Alkalihalophilus pseudofirmus: one gene and its partner. The protein of the gene in region 2 interacts with the protein of the main gene of each other region in a pairwise test. Links are inferred from orthologs where the notes say so. Each region holds a gene or a part of one and is shown on either strand. Other genes may lie near its edges.

What was found.
Region 1: the proteins of lpdA (region 2) and odhB interact in binary tests that used the Escherichia coli proteins (3 or more experiments, as listed by UniProt). The link is inferred for Alkalihalophilus pseudofirmus from one-to-one orthologs.

The regions. Positions count from the first base shown.
Region 1 is NZ_CP117835.1:2,399,011-2,402,255, forward strand. The notes cover bases 139-3,052. They hold odhB (2-oxoglutarate dehydrogenase complex dihydrolipoyllysine-residue succinyltransferase), read right to left. Parts: upstream 2,269-3,052; coding sequence 1,009-2,268; downstream 139-1,008. Other genes in these bases: PQ478_RS12880 (BCCT family transporter), read left to right, coding at 139-966; PQ478_RS12890 (2-oxoglutarate dehydrogenase E1 component), read right to left, coding at 2,285-3,052. In the rest of the region: more of PQ478_RS12880, read left to right, coding at 1-138; more of PQ478_RS12890, read right to left, coding at 3,053-3,245. UniProt on the Escherichia coli protein: E2 component of the 2-oxoglutarate dehydrogenase (OGDH) complex which catalyzes the second step in the conversion of 2-oxoglutarate to succinyl-CoA and CO(2).
Region 2 is NZ_CP117835.1:2,754,930-2,758,176, forward strand. What follows is about bases 2-2,917. They hold lpdA (dihydrolipoyl dehydrogenase), read right to left. Parts: upstream 2,207-2,917; coding sequence 797-2,206; downstream 2-796. Other genes in these bases: PQ478_RS14705 (hypothetical protein), read left to right, coding at 2-297; PQ478_RS14710 (hypothetical protein), read right to left, coding at 339-641; PQ478_RS14720 (dihydrolipoamide acetyltransferase family protein), read right to left, coding at 2,210-2,917. In the rest of the region: more of PQ478_RS14705, read left to right, coding at 1-1; more of PQ478_RS14720, read right to left, coding at 2,918-3,247. UniProt on the Escherichia coli protein: Lipoamide dehydrogenase is a component of the glycine cleavage system as well as of the alpha-ketoacid dehydrogenase complexes.

The DNA of each region.
Region 1 (3,245 bases), 360 kb from region 2 along the record:
AATAAAAACAATGTATTAGGTATTGCGGTAGATTCATTCTCCATTATTGCCGTAGCTGCTGGTACCATCGGCCCGATCGGTTTTCTTGGATTACAAGCAGCATATGGGTTAGATTCCTTATTTGGCATTCCAAATACATTTCTCACTCAGTTATTGATTATTTTTGGATTAGTTGCGATTGCAGGGATCTCTGCAGTAACCGGGATTCATCAGGGAATTCAATGGCTAAGCCGATTTAATATAATCTTTACTCTCGTCCTCGTCGTCATTGTATTATTAGTAGGACCAGCTGGCTTTATTATTGATTCATTTGTTGGAACATACGGTGTTTACCTGCGCGATTATTTTGAACTGAGTTTATATCGAGGTGATACAGGCTGGTTATCATTTTGGACGATTTTCTTTTGGGGATGGTTTATCGGGTATGGTCCAATGATGGCTATTTTTATCAGCCGTATCTCTCACGGCCGTACGATTAGAGAACTATTTATTGCCGTAATTGTTATTGCCCCTCTTGTGACGAACTTTTGGTTCACTGTTGTAGGAGGCTCCGGAATCTTCTTTGAACTCCAAAATCCTGGTTCAGTCAGCGAACCGCTTTATGAAGCCGGGCTGCCCGCTTCCATGATTGCTATTGTCACACAATTGCCGTTTGGTTTTTGGATCGCTGCTGCGTTTTTATTAGTAACCATTGTGTTTGTTGCGACTACTACAGATTCGATGTCTTATACAATTTCAATGACAGTAACAGGAAGCAGTACACCAGCTAAATCGATTCGATTGTTTTGGGCGCTTTCTATGGGTGCTGTAGCTGCAGTGCTATTATATTTAGGAGAAGGCAGTATTAATGCTCTTCAATCATTTATTGTCTTTACTGCAGTTCCCGTCTCACTGATCATGCTCCCAACATTGTGGCTTGCCCCTAAAGTGGCGAAGAAAATGGCTAAAGATCAAGGAATTCTATAGCAAAATAAAGCAGCCTATCAATGAGATAGGCTGCTTTTTGTATTATCCTTCAAGTAAAAGTTGTTCTGGATCTTCAAGAAGTTCCTTCACTTTTACAAGGAAGCTGACTGCTTCTTTACCATCAACGATACGGTGATCATAAGATAAAGCAATGTACATCATTGGGCGATTTTCAAAGTTTTCTTGATCAATCGCAACCGGACGCCATTGTACCTTATGCATGCCAAGGATACCAACTTGTGGTGCATTAAGGATTGGTGTAGACCATAATGAACCGAATACACCACCGTTTGTAATTGTGAACGTTCCGCCTTGTAAGTCAGAAATCGCAAGCTTATTGTCACGAGCTTTCTTACCAAGTGAACCGATCTCACGCTCGATACCAGCGAATCCTAGACGATCTGCATCACGTACGACAGGGACAACTAAGCCCTCATCAGTAGATACTGCAACACCGATGTCGTAGTACTTCTTCATTAGGATTTCATCGCCTTGAATTTCAGCGTTTAGTAATGGGAACTCTTTAAGAGCACCAATAACTGCTTTTGTGAAGAATGACATAAAACCAAGTTTCACACCATTTTTCTCAAGGAAGCCATCTTTACGGCGTTTACGTAAATCCATAACAGCCGACATATCCACTTCATTAAACGTAGTCAGCATCGCAGCTGTTTGTTGAGATTCAACAAGACGTTTTGCAATCGTCTGGCGGCGGCGTGACATTTTAATACGCTCTACAGGCTTGCCTGGCTGGTCTGCAGCTGCTGCTTGCGGCTTCTTAGCAGGTGCTTCCGATTTTGCTTGCGGCGCGGCCTTTGGTTGTGACTGATGAGATTCCACATCTTGTTTGCGGATTCGTCCTGTCGGATCATTTGTTGCCACTTCTTTTAAGTCAATTCCTTTTTCACGAGCAAGCTTGCGAGCAGCAGGTGAAGCTAGAGGACGATCTGTAGATGACGTCTCTTCTTGAGTTTCTTCGGCAGCTTCTGCTTTAGGAGCTTCTGCTTTTGGCTCTTCTTTAGGCTCTTCCTTAGCAGCTGGTGCTTCAGTTGATGCAGAAGCATCTCCTGATTCATCGATCACAGCGATAACTTCTCCTACTTCAACTGTATCACCTGGCTCTTTTTTAAACTCTTTAATCACACCAGAGTGTTCTGCAGTAATTTCTACGTTAACCTTATCCGTTTCAAGTTCAGCAATATATTCCCCTTGGTTTACTTGCTCACCAACTTGTTTTAACCATTGTGCAATCGTTCCTTCAGTAATCGATTCAGCTAGTTCTGGTACTTTAATTTCAATCACGGCGATGGCCTCCTTATTATTTGCGAGTCAATGATTCTGTGATGATACGATCTTGTTCTTTCTTATGTGCAACCGGGTCACCTTCAGCAGGACTTGAACGATGAGTACGTCCAATGTATGAAACCGATGCCTCGCTAGGTGTAATCTCACGGATGCGTGACTCGATAAATGGCCAAGCACCCATATTCTTAGGCTCCTCTTGTACCCAAACAATTTCTTTTAAATTTGAGTATCTAGCAAATAATTCACGAATTTGCTTTTTCGGGAACGGATACAGCTCTTCAACACGTGCAATGTGAAGCCAATCCCAGTTTTCGTCAGATTTCTTCACACGGTCTGCAAGGTCAATCGCTACTTTACCGCTGCAAAGGACAATACGTTCTACTTTATCTGCAGCCTCACCTAAGCCAGCTTGTTCAAACACAGGCTTGAATTCTCCTTCAGTAAATTCAGCATGCGTGGAAGCAACAACTGGATTACGAAGCAGACTTTTTGGGGTCATAATTATTAACGGACGAACCGAATCTTTTTCAAGGATAGCCGCTTGACGACGTAAAATGTGGAAATATTGCGCTGCTGATGTACAGTTAGCAATTGTCCAGTTATTTTCAGCCGCAAGTACTAAGAAGCGTTCAACACGGCCGCTTGAGTGCTCAGGTCCTTGCCCTTCATATCCATGTGGCAGAAGACATACAAGTCCTGATTTTTGGCCCCACTTAGCACGCCCTGCAGATACCCATTGGTCAAATATAACTTGAGCTCCGTTGGCGAAATCTCCAAATTGAGCTTCCCAAAGAACAAGAGTCTCAGGTGCAAATACGTTGTAGCCATACTCAAATCCGACTACAGCCATTTCAGAAAGCGGGCTGTTATGAACAGAGAACGACGCGTTCGCATCATCAAATTCTTTAAGCGGCGTATGTGTCTCGTTCGTTTCACGGTCATGCAGCACTAAGTGACGATGTGCAAATGTACCA
Region 2 (3,247 bases):
TCTAATATGGTCACTTTATTCTTTTCTGACCCTAAAGCTATAGATAAAGAACACACGTATTACGACGCTTTATTAGAGTTTCAAACAAATCACCCTGAACAACTTTCTTCATTTTATGTAATAGAAGCTGAAGACAAGGATAAGGTCAAACAGTATGACATTGAAACGTTTCCGACGATGCTCATTTTAAGTGGTGAACATATACATTTAAGACTAGAAGGACCGCAGAGAAAAGATAATATTATATCTAACCTAACAAATATGATTAATACTCAAAAAAACCAATTAGAATTATAGCTGTAATGAAAAAAAGGATGCTTCAAAAGAAGCATCCTTTTTTATATGATTGGAAACGGTCCGTATGGTCGTTGAGAGAAATAAAATTCTTCAGCTGCTTCAATCATCTCTTTTCCACTAGAGAACGCCGTTGAATGTTGGATAAATTGCGTCCAACTTTCATCTTCTACTTCAAAGTCCTTAATGGTAATGATATTTTGATTGCTTTGTGCGACCCATTCATTCCACTCATTATAAGCCGTATATTTCTTCATAAACTGATTTGAAAAGAGAATAGGTAGTGGAACTTGCCCGAAGGATGTTAAGGCATCCAGCGTCCATTTAAAGAGAGATTTATGTTTCATACGATCACCTCATTAAGATTTAAGACGTATTTAGGAGTCCCTTCGGTTGTCCGATCAGTTACCTTAGTCTTACTATAAATCATATTAATCCGAGTTGTCAAATGTGAATTAAAAAAAGAAAAAAGCCACTTGAAAACAAGTGGCTTTTAAGAAAGTTATTTTACAATGTGAATAGGTGTACCAATAGCAACTTCAGCAGCTTCCATTGTGATCTCACCTAATGAAGGATGCGCATGAATAGTAAGAGCAATATCTTCAGCTGTCATGCCCGTTTCAATTGCAAGTCCAAGTTCTGCAATCATATCAGAAGCATTTGGTCCAGCAATTTGAGCTCCGATCACTAGTCCATCTTCTTTACGAGTGATTAGCTTCATAAAGCCATCAGTATCGTTAAGAGATAGAGCACGTCCGTTAGCTGCAAATGGGAACTTAGCTGCTACGATATCATAGCCTGCATCTTTTGCTTCTTGTTCACTGTAACCAACTGTAGCAAGCTCTGGATCAGAGAATACAACAGCCGGAATAGCTAAGTAATCAATTTCTGATTTTTCACCAGCAATAGCTTCAGCTGCAATCTTACCTTCGTAAGAAGCTTTGTGTGCTAATGCAGGACCTTCAATAATGTCACCAATTGCGTAGATGTTGCTTACATTTGTACGACATTGCTTGTCCGTTTTAATTAAACCGCGTTCTGTCATTTCCACACCGATTTGTTCAAGGCCAAGCTCTTCAGTGTTTGGTTTACGACCAACTGTTACAAGAACATAGTCTGCTTCAAACACTTCTTCTTTCCCTTTAACTTCAGCTGTAACTTTAACGCCGTTTTCTGTTTCTTCCACGCCTTTAGCTAGAGCTTCGGTATGGAATGCAACACCGTTCTTTTTAAGTCTCTTCTCAACAAGTTTACTCATTTGCTTTTCGAAGCCAGGAAGGATTTGTTTGCCGCCTTCTAGAACTACTACTTCAGTACCCATGTTAGAATATGCACCAGTAAGCTCGATACCAATGTATCCACCACCGATTACAACCATTTTCTTAGGTACTTCTTTAAGAGCAAGAGCTCCTGTTGAGTTGATAACACGCTCAGTGTATTTGAAGCTAGGAAGTTCAATCGGGCTAGAACCTGTTGCAATGATACAATTTTTGAAGTTGTATGTTTGCGAACTTTTCTCGTCCATAATACGTACAGAGTTCTCAGAAGCAAAGTATGCTTCCCCTTGTACGATCTCAACTTTGTTTCCTTTAAGAAGGCCTTCAACACCGCCTGTTAATTTCTTAACGACAGAGCCTTTCCACTCTTGAACTTTATCAAAGTTGATTGAAACGCCTTCTGCAGTAACTCCCATATCCTCAGAATGCTTAGCATTGTGATAACGGTGTCCAGCTGAGATAAGTGCTTTTGATGGGATACAACCTACATTAAGACATACCCCTCCAAGAGTTCCTTTTTCAACGATCGTTACTTTTTGTCCGAGTTGGGCTGCACGGATTGCTGCAACATATCCTCCTGGACCTGAACCAATGACAAGTGTGTCTACTTCATTTGCGAAATCTCCAACAACCATTCATTACCCCTCCATTAATAGTAATTGTGGATCATTTAACAGACGCTTAACGTGGTTTAGAGCATTCTGAGCTGTTACGCCATCAATTAAACGGTGGTCATAGCTAATAGAAAGAGCCAACACTGGCGCGGCTACAATCTCGCCATTTTTAACGACTGGCTTCTCTTCAATACGACCAATACCTAGAATAGCAACTTCTGGGTGATTGATAACTGGTGTAAACCATAGACCACGAGCAGAACCAACATTAGAAATTGTTGCTGATCCGCCCTTCATTTCTGCACCACTAAGTTTACCATCACGAGCTTTAACTGCCAACTCATTAATTTCATCCGCTAATGCAAAAATAGATTTACGATCCGCATCTTTAACTACAGGGACGAATAAACCGTGCTCTGTATCCGCTGCGATACCGATGTTGAAGTACTTTTTGTAAACAATCTCATCATTTGCATCATCGATTGACGCATTTAATGCAGGGTATTTACGTAATGCAGCTGTAAGTGCCTTCACTACATATGGTAAATAAGTAAGCTTAGTACCTTGCTCAGCTGCGATTTCTTTATATTGCTTACGGTGAGTAACTAAAGCTGAAACCTCTACTTCATCCATGTGAGTAACATGAGGAGCAGTGTGCTTCGAGTTAACCATTGCTTTTGCAATAGCTTTACGTACACCTTTGAATGGTACACGCTCTTCCATTTCGCCAGCTGGAATTGCCGTTGGTTCACTCTTAGCAGCTGCTTGATCTTGTTTAGTATCAGCAGTTTCTACTTTAGCATCAGAAGCAGTGTCTGCACCGCCGCCGTTTAGGTGGTTTTCAATATCTTCTTTCAGAATACGGCCATTTTTACCCGTACCGCTTACTTGCTTGATGTTTACACCTTTTTCACGTGCAAACTTACGAACTGAAGGCATCGCAATAACACGTGTGTCGTCGTTGTCATCATTCGTATTGTCAGCTTTAGGAGTTTCTTCTTTTTTCTCTTCTTTTGGTTCTTCCTTTGGCTCTTCCTTTGCAGGCTCTGCTTCTTCTTGTGA